DNA from 2 places in the Trichocoleus sp. ST-U2 genome. Region 2 is predicted to be linked to the other one. Evidence: predicted binding sites of a transcription regulator. Region 2 holds the regulator's gene; the other holds the start of a gene.
The links. Region 2 encodes NtcA, which controls nitrogen genes in cyanobacteria. Its sites were predicted from a motif close to TTTGTANNNNNNNNTACAAA; they were not measured.

Region 1: the regulator NtcA is predicted to act here: its motif matches at 6,662-6,681, upstream of NC996_RS25800 (replication restart DNA helicase PriA).

Annotation. Positions count from the first base shown of each region.
Region 1 covers NZ_JAMPJY010000063.1:2,731-14,081, forward strand. Annotated here, with positions in the region: gene NC996_RS25775 (pentapeptide repeat-containing protein) at 1-962, shown strand, start outside; gene NC996_RS25780 (phenylpyruvate tautomerase MIF-related protein) at 1,185-1,538, opposite strand; gene NC996_RS25785 (flavin reductase family protein) at 1,655-2,137, opposite strand; gene NC996_RS25790 (dienelactone hydrolase family protein) at 2,447-3,283, opposite strand; gene NC996_RS25795 (glycoside hydrolase family 31 protein) at 3,736-6,072, shown strand; gene NC996_RS25800 (replication restart DNA helicase PriA) at 6,757-6,939, shown strand; gene rlmN (23S rRNA (adenine(2503)-C(2))-methyltransferase RlmN) at 6,971-8,098, opposite strand; gene NC996_RS25810 (ATP-binding protein) at 8,127-11,036, opposite strand.
Region 2 covers NZ_JAMPJY010000023.1:51,817-63,167, forward strand. Annotated here, with positions in the region: gene NC996_RS16285 (amidohydrolase) at 1-800, shown strand, start outside; gene NC996_RS16290 (hypothetical protein) at 902-1,156, shown strand; gene NC996_RS16295 (hypothetical protein) at 1,205-1,429, shown strand; gene mgtE (magnesium transporter) at 1,398-2,789, opposite strand; gene crcB (fluoride efflux transporter CrcB) at 3,010-3,408, opposite strand; partial or broken gene NC996_RS16310 (hypothetical protein) at 3,658-3,850, shown strand; gene NC996_RS16315 (hypothetical protein) at 3,971-4,372, shown strand; gene NC996_RS16320 (WG repeat-containing protein) at 4,594-5,712, shown strand; gene hisB (imidazoleglycerol-phosphate dehydratase HisB) at 5,843-6,487, opposite strand; gene fabI (enoyl-ACP reductase FabI) at 6,641-7,417, opposite strand; gene ntcA (global nitrogen regulator NtcA) at 7,797-8,468, shown strand; gene NC996_RS16340 (DUF3084 domain-containing protein) at 8,716-10,317, shown strand; gene NC996_RS16345 (pre-16S rRNA-processing nuclease YqgF) at 10,392-10,796, shown strand; gene NC996_RS16350 (DUF3146 family protein) at 10,853-11,116, opposite strand.

The DNA of each region.
Region 1 (11,351 bases), on a different contig from region 2:
TCCTGACTCCAAAGGAGTTTATTGAGCTTAAAAGGCAGGGCGTCAACTCTGTTATTGAAGGTTTAAAAATTGTTGCAACAACCTTTGGAGGAACCGCAATCCTCTTTAACGTTTTCTATGCAGCGAAGCGAGCAAAAGCGATGGATGATAGCGCGATCGCTGCCAATAAAAGTGCTGAAGCAGCTTTGGATAATGCTAAGGCTGCCCTAAAAAATGCAGAGGCCGCACAAGACAAGCAAATCACAGAACGCTTTACTAAGGCTGTTGAACTTCTTGGTAATGACAATATCTCTATCCGTTTAGGTGGAATTTACGCTCTAGAACGAATTGCCAAAGATTCCAAAAAAGACCACTGGGCAATTATGGAAGTGCTAACTGCTTTTGTGCGAGAGAAGGCTCTTTTAAGGGAAGAAGAGATACAGCAGGGGCAATCACCAAAAATTCCTACGGATATTCAAGCAGCACTTACAGTTATCGGACGGCGCGACGTAAAAAGAGATCCTAACAATCAAAGACTTAATTTACAAAATACCAACTTTGAGAGAGCAAACCTTATTGGAGCTAACCTGCCAGGGGCAGACTTTTGTGAAGCTAACCTGCAAGGAGCAACCCTTAGTGAAGCTAACCTGCAAGGGGCATTGCTCTGTTTTGCTAACCTACAAAAGGCATATCTCGGTGAAGCTAACCTACAAGAGGCAGACTTTTCTAAAGCTAATCTGCAAGGGGCAACCCTTAGTGAAGCTAACCTGCAAGGGGCATTCTTCTTTGCCGCTAACCTGCAACAGGCAAACTTTTATAAAGCTAACCTGCAAGGGGCATACCTTAGATTAGCTCAAAACCTTAAACAAGAGCAGATTGAAAAGGCATTGGGAGATAGTGCAACTATCTTGCCGGACAATGTGGAAAGACCTGCACATTGGACGCAAGCTGGGGGAGAGACGGATGAGATCGCCCCAATATAATGCTTGTCATTTGAATCAAATACAGAACCTAACCTCCTACCCCCTTCCCTAAAAGGCAAGCAGAAAAGCCCCTTTCCTTGTAGAAGAAAGGTTGGGGAGAGGTAATAATGTACTGCACCTAATTACAAACCCCAATATTTCCACCTTCTTAGCCCACGCAGGCGGACTTTATTTGTGTAGCCCCAGCCTTCTAGGTGTGGGCATTATCAAGTAAGGATTTAATCAACCAAATGTTGACCCATCCCAGCCCCACATTGAACCTTTCGCATCAGCAAACTCAATGTAAATCCGGTTTGTGGATACACCAAGTTTCTCATTAATTTGCTGGCAAAAATCTTGGCTCATCGCCTTAGTTTGCGACGGACTCATGCTACCGACACTTTTAATTTCGACGTAGCAGACGGGATCGAGAGTTCCCCCAAATGTCATCGCCACACTCGGCTCAAAAGCCGTCATCACATAAGATTCCGGTTTGCCTGTATGCTTGGCTAATTTAGCAGAAAGACTTTTCAGCAGACCCTCAACAGCACCCCGATCGGGAGAATCAACAGAAGTTTGAACTTTGATTAGCGGCATAATCTTTTACTCTAAATCCTTTCAAAAGGGATTAGGTAATGGGTAATCGTTATTAGTCATTCGTTATTAGTCCTTTGCTACTAACCAATTACCAATTACCGATTACCAATTACCAATTACCCACCATATTGCCAAGGGGTATTTTCGAGTAAAAGCGGTTTACCCTCGCGGTGGACGCCAGCAGCGATCGCTTCCCCAACATAAACCGTATGATCGCCGTGTTCTACAGCACCAACAACCTTACACTCCACATAACCAAGGGAATCGGAGATGATGGGACAGCCGGTTTCTTGTCCTAGATAAAATTCCACATCTTCAAATTTATTACCGACGCGGCGCTGCGGCTTGAAGAATTTTTCCGCTAAGTCTTGCTGTCCCTCATCCAGGAAACTAAGTGCAAAGACGCCACTGGTTTTGATCATGGCGTGGGATTTAGAATCCTGCTTAACGCAATTCACAACCAGCGGTGGCTTAAACGAGCCTTGCATCACCCAGCTGGATGTGAAGCCGTTAACTTCTTCGCCATCTTTGACACCGCAGATATAGAGTCCGTGAGGAATCTTACGCAGAATAGTTTTTTTGGCTTGTTCGTCTAGCAAAGTTTTACCTGACAGCTACTGATACATCGCTTAGTTTATCAATGTCTTGGGAAGAAACATCAATCTGGAGATAGTTCCATAGGGGCATAACATTGCACATCAGTGTCAAATTAAGCTTTGGCGGTTGAAACCGCAGCTATACAGACAAAACCTGCCTAGCCTTCGGCACGCTTCGCTAACGCAGGTTTAAAACCCATAATTTATCTTAAGTCCGCGCAAGGCGGACTTCGTTTGTATAGCCGCGATTTCCAATCGCTAGGGCTTAAGTAGACTTAAAAGCAATCGAATCGCAGAATGGGCGATCGCTTCCTAAGCAACCCCGTACTTCTTAAACCAAGCTTGTAGGCGTTTCCAGCCGTCTTCTGCTTCCTCTTTGCGGTAGCTGGGGCGGTAGTCGGCAAAAAAGCCGTGGGGCGTGTCGGGATAAAGGATAATTTCCGAAGCATTGTCTGCTGCTTTCAGAGCCTCCTGCATCTTCTCGACAGTTTCGTTCGGAATGCCGGTATCGCTGCCGCCGTAGAGTCCCAGTACGGGCGCTTTCAGCTCATCAACTAGGTCGAGAGGATATTTGGGAATGAGGGGCAAAGACTCGCCTACTAAGCGTCCGTACCAGGCAACGCCAGCATTCAGCGTGGGATTGTGTGCCGCATACAGCCAAACGATTCGCCCACCCCAACAAAAGCCTGTAATTCCCAGTTTATCAGTGTTGCCCTTACTGGACTTGGCTGCCCAAGCAACCGTTGCATCCAAATCTGACATCACTTGAGCATCGGGGACTTTAGAGACAACTTTGGTGATAATTTCTTGAATATCGCTCATCCGGGAAACATCGCCTTGACGCGCATAGAGTTCCGGCGCGATCGCTAAATAACCTAGTTTCGCAAAGCGGCGGCAGATATCTTGCAAATGTTCGTGGACGCCAAAGATTTCCTGCACAACTAGCACGACGGGGAAATTCTTACCTCTGGCAGGCATCGCCCGATAAGCGGGGATTTGCCCATCTTCTACGGGTATCTTCACTTCACCCGCCACCAAGCCTTTCTTATCGGTCGTGATGACTTGGGCAGAAATGGGGCGAACTGCTACGGCAAACCCTGCCGCCAGCGTAGAGACCATGATAAATTCGCGGCGCGTGAATTTCATCAGCAGTTTTCTCCAAAAAACTTCTTCAAGTCTAGATTGTGCATCAGTTGGGCGGGGATAACCGCCGATGTTCTCGGCAGCAGCCTTCAGCGCTAGGCTAACGCCTCGCTTCGCTAACGCGATCGCGCAATCATATCCCATACGCTTTAAATTGATGCTGACACCTATGAGGACTTACGCAATAACTCTCTAAAACTCTTATTCCTTCGCGTCCTTGGCGTCCTTGGCGGTTCGTTTTTCCATAACGAGAGCGTAAGTCCTGATCTATGTTAAACGGACTTCTTCCACCCCAGCTTCACCGCAGCAAAACCTTCCCCCTGGAAGAAGCCGCAGCCGATCAACTGTTACAAGCTGGATCGAGGTGAGTAAAAGCATTTTGCTCATTAGCGATCGCTAGCTGTAGGGGCAATTTATCAATCGCTTCTACTCAAATTCACAGTTTACCGGGAGGGGTGATGCCGCAATATTTTGGAAAACTGCCTACGACAGGGACATCTTGGTCAACAATTGGAACGCTAAAAACCATAGAACGCCACGATCGAGGAATCTACGGCGATTGTGAGAATTCGCGCCTTGCAATTAGCATCCTGGCACCGAACTTAGTCCGAGTGCGCTGGGCACCGAATGGGGAATTGATGCCGCGTCGTTCGTGGGCAGTGACCTTGGATGATGCAGAATGGTCAGTCGTCCCCTTCCAAGTTCGGGAGACTGACGCAGCGCTAGAAATCGAAACCGAGCAGATGCGCGTGTACATCCACCGCCAAGGGTGTCGGATCGAGTGTTTTGATAAAACCGGGCGACCTTTCGCGCAAGACACTGGAATGGGGATGGCTGGACGGATGGGCGCGATCGCTGCCTGGAAGCGCATCGAAGCTGATGAACATTTCTACGGTTTTGGCGAACGCACCAAGCTACTCGATAAACTCAGCGAAGTCCAAACAAACTGGACAGTTGACGCCCTGGATTACAGTTCATTTACCGATGAAATGTACCAGGCGATTCCATTTTTCATAGCGCTACGTCCAGAACTCGCCTACGGTATCTTCTTCAACACCACTTTTTGGAGCCAGTTCGACATTGGTGCGGAACAACCGGGCGTCTATCGGATGGAAACGCGGGGCGATGAACTGGATTATTACATCATTTACGGCCCGGAACCGGCGCAAATTCTTAGCACCTACACCCAACTAACAGGTCGAATGCAACTTCCGCCGAAATGGTCGCTTGGTTATCACCAATGCCGGTGGAGTTACGAATCTGAGGACGTGGTGCGAGAACTTGCCCAGGAATTCCGCAACCGTCGCATCCCTTGCGATGTGATTCATCTTGATATTGACTACATGAAGGGCTACCGGGTGTTTACCTGGAGTCCCAAACGGTTCCCCGACCCTGCCCAATTGGTCAGTGACTTGGGGCAGGATGGCTTCAAGACGGTGACAATTATCGATCCAGGCGTCAAGTACGAGCCGGAAGCCGATTACCACGTCTTCGACCAAGGGATAGAAAATGACTATTTTATCCGTAAGGCAGAGGGTGAGCTATTCCACGGCTACGTTTGGCCCGACAAAGCAGTATTTCCCGATTTTCTGCGTCCGGAAGTGCGCCAGTGGTGGGGCGACTTGCACAAAAGCCTAACTGAAGTCGGCGTTGCGGGTATCTGGAACGATATGAACGAACCGGCGATAGACGATCGCCCGTTTGGCGATCCGGGGAATAAAATATCCTTTCCCTTAGATGCGCCCCAGGGTTCGCCGGAAGAACGCACTACCCATGCCGAAACGCACAATCTGTACGGGCAATCAATGGCTCAATCGGCTTGCGAAGGACTGAAGCGGCTGCGTCCTACAGAGCGATCGTTTGTGCTGACACGTTCCGGTTTTGCCGGAATTCAGCGTTGGTCGTCGGTGTGGATGGGCGATAATCAATCGCTGTGGGAGTATTTGGAGATGTCCCTGCCGATGCTCTGCAATATGGGACTATCGGGTGTGGCGTTTGTCGGTTCGGATATTGGCGGTTTTGCTGGCAACGCCACGGCGGAATTATTTGCCCGATGGATGCAAGTGGGAATGCTTTACCCATTGATGCGCGGTCACTCGGCAATGAGTACGGCAAGACACGAACCTTGGGTTTTTGGCGATCGCGTTGAAGCTATCTGCCGCGAATATATTAATCTCCGCTACCAGCTATTGCCCTACGTTTACACGCTTTTCTGGGAAGCCGCAACTACTGGCGCACCAATTTTGCGTCCCTTACTCTATCATTTTCCTAACGACCCGAAAACCTATAAACTCTACGACCAAGTATTGCTCGGTTCTTCCCTAATGGCAGCACCCATCTATCGACCAGGGGTAGAATACCGGGCCGTGTATCTTCCCGAAGGCACTTGGTACGACTGGTGGACAGGAGAACGTTACCAAGGCGCGACGCATATCTTAGCGCATGCACCGTTAGAGCGAATGCCGCTATATGTGCGTGCGGGAGCGATTATCCCCATGCAGCCGGTGATGCAATACACGGATGAGCGTCTCATTGACGAACTCACTCTCCGCATCTGGCCTGGAGAGGGCGAGTTTAGGCTCTATGAAGATGATGGGCATACGTTTGAATATCAAACGGGTACTTTTGCCACTACAACTTACCGCGTTGATTCCCAAGGGCAACAAACGGTGGTTGAAATTCCAGCGCGAGAGGGCAATTGGACGCCACCCAGCCGCGAAACTATCGTGCAGCTAGTGGGTGTTGGCGAACAGCGTTTTGTTGACGATAGTACGGCGCGTCAACTGACTTTTTAAATTGGCTTGATAGAACCTCACCCCCAGACCCTCGACCTTCACGGAGAGGGGAGCCGGAGTGAGGAGGTGCTTCTAATGGGAGGCGCGATTAACCGGATTTAATCTCAATCCTTAACGGTCAGCGATTTGCTCTTGAGGGTGAATCGCTTTTTTTGGCATCCTTTACGTTTCATCAGAGCGATCGCAGATCCCAGCTTCTCGCTCAAGCCTCTCTTGTGAAAAATGAAATATATCTAAAGACTGATGCTAAAAAAAATATTAAATATTATAAGCAAATAAAATTTTCTTAGAGAATTTTATTTTAGTTGTAAATTTAATTCTGACAGGTGTTGATAACTTCTATAAATCTTTGTCAGAAAGCCACCAAACTTTACACAATTACCATATCAGAAATATCTAAACAATGTTAAATGCCTGTGCAAACCTCCCGCATTTGCATAAGTTCACAATGGGGATCAAAGCTAGATAGACGCATATTCCCAAAGAATGATTCATTATAATCATCCAATTGATTATGGATAATTATCAAAAAGGTTGCCATAATAGTCTAGAAAGGTAAATTGATTTTTCCCCCATTGCATTTGGCTAATTTGTTACTTTAGCTACACTTTCACCGGATAGTATCGGTGTCAAATCTAGCAATTCTCTTGTTTTAAAAAACTTAATGACATGAAAACTTTAACAATGCAGCTCGTCCAAGCAATTCGGTGTCCTAACTGTGGCAGTCCGGGTGAACGACATTACATTTCTAGCAGCCAGCTAACGCGGACACAATGCCGCACTTGTGACTACTTGATGGTGACTTGTTCTCGAACCGGGAGAGTAATCGAAGCATACGCACCCGGTCTTGATGCAAGCCGTCTGTAGAAGCAATCCTCAAAGAATTGCTTTTACTGAATTATTTAGAAGCTCGAAGTTGTCCGCAAGCAGCATTGGCTTCCAAACCACGAGAGTAGCGAACGCTAACAGCAATATGCTGTTTTTTCAGAGCTGCCACAAAAGCTTGAATCCGAGTAGAATCCGGACGCTGATAGTCAGCATCGTGGATAGGATTGTAGGGAATTAAATTGACGTGAGTTTGGAATCCCCGCAGGCGGGATGCAAGTTCATTCGCGTGTTGGGGAAGATCGTTCACACCCGCAAGCAGGACGTATTCAAATGTCAATCTGCGACCTGTTAATTGAACATATTCCCGACATTCTGCTAACAAATCTTCCAGGGGATATCGCTGAGCCGTAGGGATAAGTTTTTCCCGAAGTGCCTGATTGGGTGCGTGGAGGCTAACTGCAAGGGTGATTTGCAAGTGATGTTGCGCTAAATCGAGGATGCGATCGCGTACTCCCACAGTGGAGAGCGTAATCGAACGCTGTCCAATTCCCACATCTTTATTCAGGATCTCTAGCGCTCCCAGAACATTTACCGTATTCAGTAAAGGTTCGCCCATCCCCATAAATACAATATGGCTGACTCGTCGCTTGAAGTCTTCCTGAACCGTTAACACCTGATCGACGATTTCATGACGTGCGAGATTGCGGGTAAAACCTCCCTTCCCCGTAGCGCAGAAGTCGCAAGCCATCGGACAACCCACCTGGGAAGATACGCACACCGTGAGGCGCTTTTCTGTGGGAATACCGACTGTTTCGATAATTTGACCATCTGCCAACCGCAGCAGATACTTCACCGTCTCATCTGGAGCAACAGAACGATGATGTATCGTAGAGCGTCCAATCGGGACATCTGCTACTTGGTCGCGCCACTGCTTAGAAAATACAGTAATTTCGGAAAGCGATCGCGCTCCTTTTTCATAAATCCACTGATGCAGTTGCTGTCCCCGATAAGCCGGTTGTCCTTGAGCAAGCACCCATTGGGTTAATTCAGCTAAATTTGCCCCTAAAAGAGGAGGAATCGTTCTGGCTGGGTTTTTATTCGTTACCCCCTGTTTAGCAACGGGAGCAGTTTCATCAAACTGATTTTGATGCTGACTGTCTGTAGAAGACTGAACCTGAGAGCGGGACGTAGCAGACATAAATAATCAAAAGTTTTAGCTAGGATCTCTATCCTAGAACCTCTCGATCGACGCTGGGGTTCACTTTATAAGTTTGCCCGATCGGAATCTCAATTTGAAACTCTGCACCTTCCCCAGGTCGAGATAGACACTTCATCTTTCCGCCATGCTTTTCTACAACAATTTGATAGCTAATCGATAAACCCAGTCCAGTGCCTTGACCGACTGGTTTTGTTGTAAAGAACGGGTCAAACAGTTGCCCTAGGACACTTGCACTCATCCCCGGCCCATTATCTTTAATCCCGATTCTCACCCAATTCTTGTCTAAAAGTTGGGTAGAAATTGTTAAAGTGCTGGGTTTCTTTTTAATTTCTTCTGAGCTTCGCGCTTTATCTTGCTCCTGCAAAGCATCAATCGAATTATTCAAGATATTCATAAATACCTGATTCATTTGTCCGGCATAACATTCCACCAGCGGCAAGTTGCCATATTGCTTGATAACCTGAATCGGCGGAAACTCTGGTTTATGCTTGAGGCGATTGTGCAAAATCACGAGGGTACTATCGATTCCCTCATGAATGTTGACAGGTTTCATCTCGGCTTCATCTAACCGAGAAAAGTTACGCAAAGTCAGAACAATCTCCCGAATGCGGTTTGCCCCTACTTTCATCGAAGACAAAGTTTTCGGCAAATCCTCAATTAGAAAATCAAGATCGATCTCTTCAACCAAGCCTTGAATGTTTGGATCAGTGTAGGAATAACCCTGCTGGTAAAAGTTAACTAAACCGAGAAGATCCTGAGTGTAGTTACCCACATGGGTCAGGTTTCCGTAGATGAAGTTGACAGGGTTATTAATCTCATGGGCAACACCCGCAACGAGTTGACCGAGGCTAGACATTTTCTCAGTTTGAATTAATTGAGCTTGGGTTTGCCGCAGGTCTCGCAGGGTTTGTTCTAGAGCGATCGCTTGCTTTCTAGCAGTCTCTTCCGATTGCTGTAATGTTTCTTCTGAGAGCTTGCGCTCCGTGATGTCGCGTAGGATGACAATATATTCTTGAAGTTGGCGATTTGAGCGGTGGGAAAGCGTCACCTCGATCGTGCGTAAGCTCGTTTCATCCTGCCGGAATGTCTGTTCGCTGCGACTTTGCCAAATCTCAGGCGACCCAGCTAACCCAGAGAGGAAATCGTTGAGGCGACGCCCAATCAGCTGATGAGCGTCCATCTCGAAAAGGGCAACAGCGGCTGGGTTGGCTTGACGAATCGCGCCGCCCTCATCCAAAACGAGAATGGTATCCGGAACCGTGTCTAGGGCAGTGATAAAAAGATTTTCCGCGTGTTCTCGTGCTTCAGCGATCGCAGCCACTTGAGGCAAGCTAGTCCAGCAGGCAACTGCGATCGCTACAAAAGCGAGCGTCATCAGCAAAATGACTAAAAGATTGTTACTGGCATTCCCAGAAATCTGCCCAATCCCGTTCCGAAGCACCCAGGCGATCGCCGTCGCACTACAAACCAATAGAATCAGGACGATCACCTGAAAGGCAACAAAATCTTTGACCTGAAAGCTTTTCACCCGGTAACGCTCAATCCACCAGGCTGGGTGGAAAGGCTCAAATGCGATCCGACGAATCGCTGCATCACAAGCCAAAACAGCGATCGGAGACAGCAGCCCAACTAGCACATCTTGCCAGCTCCAACTTAAACCCCCCACTACCAGAACAACCGCCTCGAGGGCGAAGAAGCCCAGCGACCACCAAGGCCAGCGCACTTCGGGTTTGCCTCGCTGCAACCACAAGCCCAGCTGGATTGACATAATGGCGACAAGATAGCCAGTACCCGTTACTACCACAATTCGAGAAATATCTCCCCAAAGCAAATAGATCAAGCTGATGCCAAGGGAAAATATTAGGGCAGGTTGCAGAACGCCTTGCCGGGAGACGACCGCGAAGACGGGTGAAAGGTGTCCGTCTAGGGCAAGTTGGTACAAAATGCGGGGAGAATTAGAAACCGCAGTCGCGCAAGCGAGAAGGCAGCTAGAGACGATCAGGAGGGTCACGATTAAGGAAGCTGACTCGCCCCAGAAGGGCTTTGCTGCTGTGAAAAAGTTCAAGAACGTGTCTTCGCCCAAGTCTGGTACAGTTGCCAAGCGCATGAGTACCCAAGAACCGCCCAGAATGACCGGCGGCATTAGCCAAGCTGCCAAGCTGAGAAATCGCAGCGTTTCTCCAGGGCGTCGGCTGTCGGCGACAAATGCGGAGGCTGTCTCGCAGGCGTAGGCAATGTAGATTGCGAAAAAAGACCACTTTGCCCAATCCACAAAGTTTAAGGTTGACCAGGTGCTAGGAAAAAATCCGGGACTCGCGGGCGAGAAGGCTAACCATCCTAGACCTTGAAGACAAAACACCAATAAGAATCCGACTGCTGGAAGAATGAAAAACGTGTGCAAGATTGCTAAAGCTCGCGTGCCGCTGAACGCGACAATATAAGCAATCAGCGTGAATCCTATTTTCAGAGCCGTTTCCGGACAATCAATCCCTAAAGGTTCTAGATTAGTCTTGATGAGATTCGTCAGGATAATTGGGTTGATTGGCAGATATCCTGCCCAGCCGATGAAGTACGCGATCGCCGCATAACGAGCTAGACCGGGATAGTTTTTGAGTAACTTAGTCGTGTAATTTGGAGTTCCTCCCGATATTTCAGGCCAGTGTTCCCCTAAGCGTTTCACTTGCAGGTTCAGCAGCATCCCCACAATCGCTGCGGGCAACCACACAAAGATGGCAGATGAGCCTAATGCTGCATGAATTAGCGGGGCTGTGCCAATCCAGGCTAGATGACCTGTGAACCCAAAACCCCAAGTTTCTAAGGCACTCAGGCTGCGCGGCAGGTGCATAGATGAACGCTGATTTAGGCGCAGATTACGATTTTTAACGATAGGATTTTGAGTAATTCGGTCTTCAGTCATCTCTGTTCGATCTCAGCGTGATGGTTCCGCGAATGCTGCCATCACGGTCGTATATAAGTACAGTTGCAATATCAATATCTATCTATCGGATCGGTACTCGCTACCGCTATTTGTCTTAATCTTGCTGCTTGCGATCGTGAAACTTGTTTGCTTGCACAATTTGACAATTTTTGCAAGGGTCAGCAGTAATTTGATTGATTGAATGTTGATTGCCCTTTGAAAGGGGTGTCAGCGTGTCCAGATTTCCAGGGAACTGAGACCAGGGGACTGAGAATTGGCTAGAGGCGTGTGAGCGATCGCGATCTAGCTGCTGCT
Region 2 (11,351 bases):
TGCCAGGAGATGTGCGCTTTCTGTTCCAGCCAGCCGAAGAAATTGCCCAAGGAGCTGGGTGGATGGTTGCAGATGGGGTGATGCAGAATGTCAGCGCGATTATGAGCGTTCACGTTTTCCCTTCTATTTCGGCGGGATCGGTGGGAATTCGTTACGGTGCTTTGACAGCAGCCGCAGACGATCTGGAGATTATTATTAAAGGCGAATCTGGGCATGGGGCGCGTCCTCATGAGGCAGTTGATGCAATTTGGATTGCGGCGCAAGCGATCGCTTCTCTTCAGCAAGCGATTAGCCGCACACAGAACCCGTTGCGCCCGGTCGTCCTAACGATTGGTAAAATCGAGGGCGGACGCGCCCCAAATGTGATTGCCGACCATGTGCGATTATTGGGAACTGTGCGATCGCTGCATCCGGAAACTCATGCCACCTTACCCCAGTGGATCGAGCAGATTGTCTGCAATATCTGTAAAACTTACGGTGCTACCTGCGAAGTCAACTATCGCCGGGGAGTCCCTTCTGTGCAAAATGACTCAGCGCTAACTCAGATGGTGGAAACAGCTGCAAAAGAAGCGTGGGGAAGTGATCGCGTCCAAATTTTACTAGAACCCTCTCTCGGTGCGGAAGACTTTTCGATGTATCTGGAACACGCTCCCGGTACAATGTTTCGACTAGGCGTGGGATACCCGGACAGAAAAAACTACCCGCTGCACCATCCCCAATTTGAGGTGGATGAATCTGCCATTATTACTGGCGTCGTTACCCTCGCCTATGCTGTCTGTAAATATTGGCAGCATCGCTAAAAGCATTTGAATTCCCTCGATTTTCTAACTCCAGAAGGATAAGTCTCTGGAGTAAATCTCAGTATGCTGCAAATAATACAACTTAAAATTCAAAACTACTTATGGCCTCACCCACACCTCTCAAAGGTTTAGAGCTGGTTGATTGTGCTAAAGCAAATGCAAAACAGGGAGTTGAAACTGCGGCTCATCTGTCAGGCTATGGTGAGGATTTAGGCACCTTTAAGCGAGAACTCAAGAAAGCTTGTGAAGATATGGGCGTCACTTTCCATGAGTTGAGTGATTTGATTACCGATCAAGACTCTTTAATGAGTATGGAAGGGGAAATTGTTGCTCCTGATACAGCAACAGAATTGTAGACGCGAAATTTCATCCGCAACGTTTAATTTTACGTATATCAAATTCGTTTGATTCACCATCATTTGAAAGCTCATCCCCAAACCCTCTTTGTCAGCGGCGAGGGAAAAGCGAAGCCGCAGGAATTATGGTTCTATACCCTTTCAGGACGCTACGCCGACAAGAATGCACTGGTTGCTCAAGCGGATTTGATATCACCTTCTCATAACTTCCTGATTCAACTGAATACCCAGTTACTCGCTTCTACAACTTCAAAATTAGCCGCGCCAAATTAAAGTAAATCAGTACGCCCAATACATCAACTGCCGTTGTAATAAACGGTGCTGACATCAAAGCCGGATCTAACCCGACAGCGCGGAAAATGAACGGAAGACCGGAACCAGCAACTGATGCCAAAACCGAGATAGCCACCAAACTAATCCCTACAGCCAGCGAGACTGACCAATCTCCATTCAGGAGCCAGAAAGCCCATAACGTTGCCACGGTGCCTAACATCACTCCCAGGAGTGCCCCAGCGATCGCTTCTCGCATTACCACCTGTGCTGGCCCCATTTCTCGAAGTTCTTCGGTATTTAAGCCCCGAATCACGACTGTCGAGGATTGAGAACCGACATTCCCGCCAGTGCCAGTTAACAAGGGAATAAACGCCGCCAGCGATACCACTTGCCGAAGAATTTCCTCTTCCGCTTTGATAATCGTGCCGGTGACAGTATTAGTTAGTAGCAAGACAAACAACCAGACGACACGCTTGCGAGCTACCGTGAGTAAATCCGTCTGGAAATAATTGTCGCCCCCCGACTGGAGACCGCCCTGTTTGTAAATATCCTCTGTCGTTTCTTGTTCGATGATGTCAATCACGTCATCAACGGTGACAATGCCCACCAAACGCTTTTCCCGGTCTACCACCGGGACAGCGAGAAAGTCATAGCGCCCGATCAGCCGCGCCACTTCTTCCTGGTCATCGCTGGTATAAACGCATACTACATCACGGGTCATAATGTCCCCAATCTTCTGATCGGGATTGGCGATTACCAAATCGCGTAAGGATAAAATGCCCGACAAGTGACGAGCAGCATCCGTAATATAAAGGTAATAAATAATCTCAGTAGCATGGGCTAAACTGCGAATTCGCTCCAGCGTTTCCGCCACCGTCATGTTTTCTTTCAAAGAGATATACTCTGGTGTCATCAATCGTCCAGCAGTACCAGCCTCGTAACCCAACAACTGAGCTGTCGCTTGGCGTTCGGTGGGGGTGAGCTGTTCGAGCAGACGACGGACAACGGTAGCGGGCAGTTCGTCAAAAAGTCGTGCCCGGTCATCAGGGGACATTTTATCAACAATGTCCAGAACTTCCTGCCGCCGGAATTCCTCAATCAGCGCCTGCTGCACGCTAGAGTCGAGATATTCATAAACTTCAATCGCCTCGTCCTTGGAGAGCAAGCGAAAGGCGATCGCTTGCATCGCCTCTGGCAACCCTTCAATGGCTTCTGCAATGTCCGCCGGTTGCACCGGGACGAGGATTGCTTTTGCCCCCTGAAGGTCTTCCGCCTCAAGCAGCATTTGCAGCTGCATTCGGACGAGCTGCCGGAGTTCGCTGCGCGAGACTGTCTGGAAAGGAGTATTGGTGTCAGTCAAGGTAGACCCTCTTAATCCAGTGTTAAGTTTGTTGCTGCTTTTAGTCTAAAGGGCATTGGTACGGTTGTTTTCGTGGGATTTAAGAGTAAATGCAGCACCAATGAGAGCCAACCGCCCTACTTAATCAATTGTTGATATTTTTCCTGCACCAGTCTAGTCTCCAAGGATCGAGATTGAAGGCTCTGGGAATGGTGTGTGCTAAGCAGTCATAGGGTTTTTTCTACCGCCCGCTCCGAGCCAGAAGCGTGCCTAGCTGAACGCTAATAATTCCAAATATGGCGCTACCTGCCCAGTAAATACCGGCGGCGGCATAACTGCGATCGCGCAGTAGAATAGATGTTTCTAACCCATAAGTGGAGAAAGTTGTGTAAGCTCCTAAAAAGCCGGTCGTTACCATCAATCGCACATCTAGAGGAATATTCGCTACCCGTTCTAAGGCGAGAGTGACAAAAAAACCCATCCCAAAGCAACCTGTAAGGTTGATAAAAAAGGTGCCGTAGGGAAAGCTGGTGCCGAAGCGTTGGGCAAACCAGAGGGTGAGATAGTAGCGACTCAATGCTCCAGCGATCGCTCCTAAACTGATGGCAATGGGATGACGAATCGCGGGGTCTTGGAGCATTTAACTTGAAAATTAGACTCTCGGACTGGGGAATGAAGGGTCTCCAATCCAGCGATTTCTTATAGGAGGTTAGGTTTGTTAACCCGTACCTTTGCTATCGCTTTTTGCCTTAACCCTCTGAAATTATACCGATAGGCTGAAGGAAATATACTACAGAAATGCTATTTCTGATATAGCCCTTTATTTAAGCAGATGCCTTCAACGAGAGCAAGCGGAGTGAATCAGTTTAAAACCGTTGCCTAATTAGGTCTGTTTAGTGCGCCAATCATTACCGTCAGCTACTGGTTCATTGGTGGTTAGACAGGTGCCTTGGTAGGGATTGCTTTAGTAGCTGTGACGAACTTACGAACTCTACCATATCTACAATCGCGACACGTTAACTCAAGCCGTTGCTGTCACAATTGGTCGTGCGATCGCGTTTCTTGCCCCAATGGTTAGCTACCGCTGATGATTTATTGGTCTGTACTAGCATTTCTTCAATTTTCCGGTTTGTGAAATTAGTAGCCGAACCTTACTAAAAGCTAATCTTTTTCACTCAAAACTCTACTCATGAGATGTAGCCATGAATACAGAAGTCCCTAATAATACAGAAACCGCCATAACAGTTAGCCCGGAGACAAAGGCTATCGTTGATGAAAATATGGCAGGCGAATCCGAAGATTTGAAGCGTGAAACGATGGCGCTAATTGACGCCATTAAAAAACGGGCGCAGGTAGAAACAAAATCTGCTACCGAATATACTCGCGATGCCTATCTCAATGCAGTGAAACAAGCACGGGAGAAGATTGAACAGGATAAGTTGTTCGATCCAGAGCGAATTTCATACTCGATTAAACTCATTCAAATGGATGCAGAGAAGAACTGGGAGTCCATCGTGAAGGAAGTGTCAACTTTAGGCGATCGCCTTGCCGAAGCTGCTAAAGCGGCTTGGGATGTCCTGACAGCTCCTCGCACCCCTTCTTGATGTTGAAACAGTAATCACGCGCAACCACGCGCTGATATAAAACAGGGGCACTCAGCTAGCTGGGTGCCTTTCTAATTTTTTAATTCTAAATTCGGATAGCCTAATCTAGTCAGGCATTACCAGCAAGCTTTAGAATTTCACTGACAATAACAGGGTTTACTTCAGATGATTAACAAATATTGATTACTTAAATCTTGGCTGCGATTGGATAGGGTACTTTTATGAAAATTGCAACTCACAACAGATTGCTTGTCGCGGTTGCCAGCCTTCTGTTTGGATTAGCGATCGCTCTAATTTCTGGATGTGAAGCCATCTCAAATTTTCGGACTTCTCAAGTTAATTTTGATGCAACTGAGGGACAAGCCCGTAATTCGCAAATAGTCATCCCGCTTAAATTTAGCTGGGCTGATTCATTTTCAGAAGAGCTAGCAGCAGTCAAAATAGACGGCAAATGGGGCTATCTTGATAATAAAGGCAACTTCGCAATCAAACCTCAATTTGATAATGCCGAATCTTTTTTCCAAGGGTTAGCGGCTATCAAACTAAAGAACAAGTGGGGCTATATCAACAAGAGTGGCAACTTAGTCATTAAACCAAAATATGATTTGGCTAAGAATTTTTCTCAAGGGCTGGCAGCGGTAAAGATAGATGGAAAGTGGGGATATATTGATAAGAAAGGGAACTTGGTAATTAACCCAAAATTTGATTTTGCTGAATCTTTTTCTATAAGCGATCGCACTGCGTTAGCGCTGGCGGCGGTAGAAATCGGTAAAAAGTGGGGCTATATCGGCAAGAAAGGCAACTTCGCCATTCAGCCCCAGTTTGATGTTGCCGAATCTTTTTCTATAAGCGATCGCAGTGAATCAGCCCTAGGACTCGCGCCAGTCAAAAAAGACAACAAATGGGGCTATATCGATAATCGGGGAGACGTTATTGTTCCGTTGGAATTTGAGGAAGCTAAGTTTTTTTCGGAAGGACTAGCAGTGATATCCAGTAATAATAAGTGGGGCTATATTGACAAAATGGGATATCTTGTTATTCCACTCCAATTTGATTGGGCTGGGGACTTTTCTCAAGGGCTGGCGGGCATAACGATAGACACTAAGGTAGGCTATATTGACAAGGCAAGCAATGTTGTCATTCCCCCACAATTTGATAATATTTATAACTTTTCAGAAGACCTAGCAGCGGTAAAGAACGGCGACAAATGGGGCTATATCAATAAGAGTGGCAAATTCGTAATTAAACCCCAATTTGATAGCGCTCAATCTTTTTCGCAAGGGCTAGCAAAAGTTAAGATTGGCAATAAATATGGCTATATCCGCAAACCTCTTCCATAAGTTCTCATTTCTGAAGACATAGAAGAATTGAGAGTCAGTGGTCGCGGAAACTTCAGCAGGATGAAGCGAGAGCCTGGTGAGGATTTCCCCGGCTCTCGTTGCCTTTATCGGAGTGTATTTGCAAGGAAACCTATAACACGCCTTTAGAACTGGGGATCGTACCGCCACGACGGGGATCAACTTCGATTGCCATGCGGAGCGATCGCGCAAACGCTTTGAACGTCGCTTCAATAATGTGGTGCGAATTAATTCCATCTAGTTGGCGAATGTGCAGCGTCATCTGGCTGTGATTGACCAACGCCACAAAAAATTCCCGCACCAGCTGGGTGTCATAAGTCCCGACTCGCTGAGTCGGAATCTCTAAGCCATAGCTCAGATGAGGACGTCCGGAAAAATCTAACGCTACCTGAACCAACGCTTCATCGAGAGGGGCGAGGAAATTCCCAAATCGGACAATTCCTTTGCGATCGCCCAGTGCTTGATGCAACGCCATTCCTAGGGTAATTCCCACATCTTCATTGGTATGGTGGTCATCAATTTCCAAGTCTCCCGTCGCGGCTACATCCAAATCAATCAGGCTGTGAGAGGCGATTTGATGCAGCATATGGTCTAAAAACGGAATGCCGGTTTTGGCATTGCAAGTGCCATTCCCGTCTAATTTGACGGTGACGATAACATCCGTTTCGCCCGTCTTGCGGGGAACCCTTGCCATGCGAGGAGACAAAAGCTGTTCAATGCTTGGAGAAGGTGGAAATTGGCGATCGCGTGCCTGCATCGCAGATGCTCACTCAAGAAAATAAAGTTAAGTTTATTATCCTACGTTACTGAGCATCTGGGAGACGCGAAAGCCTTTAAAATGCAAAATTAAAAATTAAAAATTAGCAGAATCTTTGCTTTTTAATTTTTAATTTTTAATGTTTGATTCTTTTTACATCCCCATAATCTCGTATCCCGCATCGACATACAGCACCTGACCTGTAATGCCACTTGCCAAATCGCTACACAAGAAAGCAGCCGCATTTCCCACTTCTTTCTGAGTTACAGTGCGTCGCAGCGGTGCCACTTCCTCAACGTGATGGATCATATCCAGAATGCCACCTACCGCCGACGATGCCAAAGTACGGATGGGACCCGCCGAAATTGCATTCACGCGAATATTCTGCGGTCCTAATTCAGATGCCAGGTAACGGACACTCATTTCCAGTCCAGACTTGGCAATTCCCATCACGTTGTAGTTGGGGATCACCTTAACGCCGCCTAGATAAGTCAGCGTGACAATGCTGCCACCTTCTGTCATCAGTGGTTTTGCTGACCCAGCAAGTTGTACCAGCGAATAGGTACTAATTTCTAGAGCTTGGGTGAAGCCAGCACGAGTAGTGGTACTAAAATCACCTGATAAATCTTCCTTGTTCGCAAAAGCAAGACAATGGATCAGGATGTCTAGCTTGCCCCACTTATCGCGGATGGCGTCAAATGTAGACTGAATTTGGGTCTCATTCTGGACATCGCAGGGTAAAAATAAGCTGGGGTTGAGGGGTTCTACCAACTCTGCCACTTTTTTTTCAAAGCGGCCTCGGTCGTCTGGCAGGTAAGTCACTCCTAGATTCGCACCCGCTTGGTGCAGTTGCTGAGCAATCCCCCAGGCGATCGATCGATTGTTGGCAATGCCGGTGACAAGGGCGTTTTTTCCGGTTAAATCTAGCATAAATGTCGATTTTGAAGGCAATATTAGAGGATATCCGATTTAGGGGAGTATTCAAGATCGCGATCGCCCGGAGCAAGGCTGTCTAGTACGGGTAAGGAGCGTGCCTCCTTACTCACCATGCATCCCACCCGATAGCGCAGATACTGTCAAGATATCAACATTTTCCGTCATAATCTTACTTGCCTTGAGCAGGGAGAGAACTAAAGAAGGTAGCCGGGGAAACTACTTTAAAATTTTGTATCAAATAGCACAAAAACCGCTTGGAAGTCAGTTTATCTGTGTCTAATGTCAGAAAACTCTCATAGTTGTTTTGCTATGGTTAAAGTTCCTCCGACAGAAAGTTGCAGAAGTCTGTAGGGCAGCATTTAGGAAAAAGGAAGTGGCAGTGACGCAAGATAGACCGCTAGCAGCTGTGTTCCGTCAACTGGGAGGTGGGGCGTTTCCACCCGTGGTGGAAACTTTTGAGCGGGGCAAGACGATCTTTTTCCCAGGAGACCCGGCTGAACGGGTATACTTTTTGCTCAAAGGTGCAGTAAAGCTGTCTCGCGTGTATGAAGCTGGGGAAGAAATTACCGTGGCGCTGCTGCGAGAAAACAGCGTTTTTGGAGTACTGTCCTTAATTACAGGGCATCGTTCGGATCGGTTTTATCACGCTGTAGCATTTACGCCAGTGGAGCTGCTTTCGGCACCGATCGATCAGGTAGAGCAATCGCTCAAGGATAATCCGGAGCTATCGATGTTGATGCTGCGAGGGCTTTCTTCGCGCATTTTGCAAACAGAAATGATGATTGAGACATTAGCTCACCGAGATATGGGATCGCGCTTGGTGAGTTTTCTATTGATTCTGTGCCGTGATTTTGGCGTTCCTACCGCCAATGGAATTACGATCGATCTGAAGCTTTCTCATCAAGCGATCGCTGAAGCAATTGGCTCCACTAGGGTAACAGTCACCCGCTTACTGGGAGATTTGCGGGAGGAAAAAATGATTTCTATCCACAAGAAAAAAATTACGGTACACAACCCAGTTACACTGAGTCAGCAGTTTACTTGAAAACAGCTAGAGGCTTTGGTCAGGTTGTCGGTTAGGTTGTCGGTTAAAACGGCATGGTAGCGCGAGCAAGTTATCAAGTTTTAACATTTAGTCGGGAGTTCAGTTAAAAGGTCTCAGGTTTTAAGCGGATAGTTTTCAACCTTGCAACCTTTAACCTTTCCGATTTCACCTTCGATCTTTAATTCCTGTTAACCCTTTCTCTAGCCTGCGATGCGATAGGCTGTAACTGGAATGACTGTAGCAGACAATGACCGACAGTGCGCTCTTCCTGATTTTGTCTATTTTAGTGTTGGGAAGCGTCATCGCAACGGTAGGCGATCGCATTGGCACGCGCGTGGGAAAAGCACGCCTGTCGTTGTTCAATCTGCGTCCCCGCAAAACAGCTGTTTTAGTAACGATTCTAACGGGACTAACGATTTCTGCCTCAACACTGACAATCATCTTTGCGACAAGCGAACAATTGCGGATTGGAGTTTTTAGACTCCAAGAAGTGCAGAAAAAACTCAAGACAGCAAGTAAGGATATTGCTAAAGCGAACGAGCAGAAACGGAAAACCGAAAGCGAACTTGCTAAAACCGCCGCCCAAAAAGAGCAAGTAGAGAAGGAACTCGCTCAAGCTCGCACCCAGCAATCTGTCGCTCAGCAGCGCTTAGATGCGATTAATCGATCTTTGGCAGCTGCGCTGGCTAAACAAGGCCAGACGGAGGCGCAACTAAATCAGACTCAAAGCGAACTGACCCGGGTTGCCAGCAGCTTTCAGCAAACCCAAAAACAGCTTACATCTGTCTCAGGGCAAGCCAAGACGCTACGTTCCGAAATCCAACAACTTCAAGCAGAACGCCAAGAATTGCTCCAGCAGCGAAATCAAGTCAGAGCTGAAATTACTGAATTCAAAGCGAAAGTGACTCAGCGCGACCAAAAAATTGCCCAGCAAGACCGAGCAATTAGCCAACGCGATGAGCAAATTCTCAAGCGGGATCAAGCCCTTGTCGAACTTGATGAGAAACTTGCTGCCTTTCGGAAGAGCCTGAGCGATCGCGATGAGCAAATTGCCCAGCGAGACAAAGCCTTATCTCTACTTGACAACAAAATTTCTCAACGAGATGAGGTGATTGCCCAGCGAGAAAATCGCCTTAAAGAACTCGAAAAACAACAAGCTTCCCTAGAGCAGGAAGTGGCAACCTTAGAACAGTATTACCAGTCTTATCAAACTTTGCGTCAGGGTAGTCTGGCACTGCTGCGCGGTCAGGTTCTGGCGGCTGGCGTTTTTCGTATTGTCGAGCCAGCCGCAGCCCGACAGGTCATCGAGCAGCTGTTACGGGAAGCGAATCGGACAGCGATTAAAGCGACCCAACCCGGTCTCAACAAGGTGGCGAACGAGCGGGTCGTGCAAATTACAGAGGCACAGGTAGAGCAACTGATCAACCAGATTCAGGATGGTCGAAACTATGTAGTCCGAGTTTTTTCGGCAGGGAACTATGTCCAGGGAGAAAAGCAGGTACAAGTCTTTGCAGACGCCGCACCCAATCAAGTTGTATTCCGCACTGGTGAAGTCGTAGCAACGACATCTGCCGATCCTTCAAACATGACCGACCAACAAATTCGGCAGCGGATTGACCTGCTGCTTGGAGCATCCCAGTTCCGAGCCACTCGCGCGGGGATTTTGGGCGATACAGTTCAGGTTGGCGACAATCGAATTGTTAGCTTGATTCGGTTTATCGAGCAGTTGAAAAAGCACAATAAGCCGATTTCTCTGAAAGCGGTCGTGGCAGAGGACGCCTATATTGCCGGACCCATGAAATTAAATTTGGAGGCAGTTGAAGACGGAGAAGTTGTGGTGAGGATGTAATTTATTAGTCATGAGTGATGAGATGATGACTAATGGCAATTAACCATTCGTAAATTAGCAATTAGCCAATTCAGATGATTTTAGGGTTCGATCCAGGGCGCGATAAGTGTGGTTTAGCCGTAGTGGGGAAAGACAATTCTCTGCATTACCACCAGGTTGTACCAGCAGAAGCAGCGATCGCAACGATCCTTGACTTATGTGAAGAGTACCCAATTGATACTCTGGTGATGGGCGATCAAACCACTTCCAAAAGTTGGAAAAAGAAACTTCAGCAATTCCCAACGTTGGTGCCGATTGTCCTGGTAGATGAGCGCTACAGTACATTGGAAGCACGCGATCGCTATTGGCAAATGTACCCTCCCCAAGGTTTAGGACGCCTGATTCCCCAAGGGATGCGGAGTCTACCCCGACCAATCGATGACATTGTTGCCATCCTCCTCATCGAAAGATACATGAAGCAACGAGAGACGAGGAACTAGGAAACTCTGTCATTCTTAACTTTCTTAATTTAAACTGAACTCAAAACTCAAAACTTTTAAAGTTCCGCCCGGATCGTAAACGCATAGTCCCCTCCAGGCTCTAGCTGGTAATCTTTCTGTTCTAAAAATCGACCCAGAGGTTCCTGAATTAAAGCGCGTCCCAAAGAGGGTGTCACCGACAATTGACCCTGTCGGAAACACCACTGGAACTGCCATTCATATTCCGCCGCCGTGACTTCCCCTGCCAGAAAGCCCCGTTGCCAGGAAAGATGGGTAATTCGGACGTGGGCAGTAGTTTGAGGTAAACGCTTAGAACTCACAATCGCTGTGCCGATCAAATACCTTCATTCAGCAACAATACTAAACTTATTGCGATCGCCTTCGAGATAACATCATTCTCACAGCTGATACTGAGCTGGCACGAACCGAGTAAAAATATCCCTCTGGATATGGAAAGTGCCAGACTAGATCGGTATTGACTAGGATGAAAGAAGAGTAACATCTGAGCAAAAAAGGTGCAATTTTGAGTCGTTTATCGTCTGACCGAACCCCAAA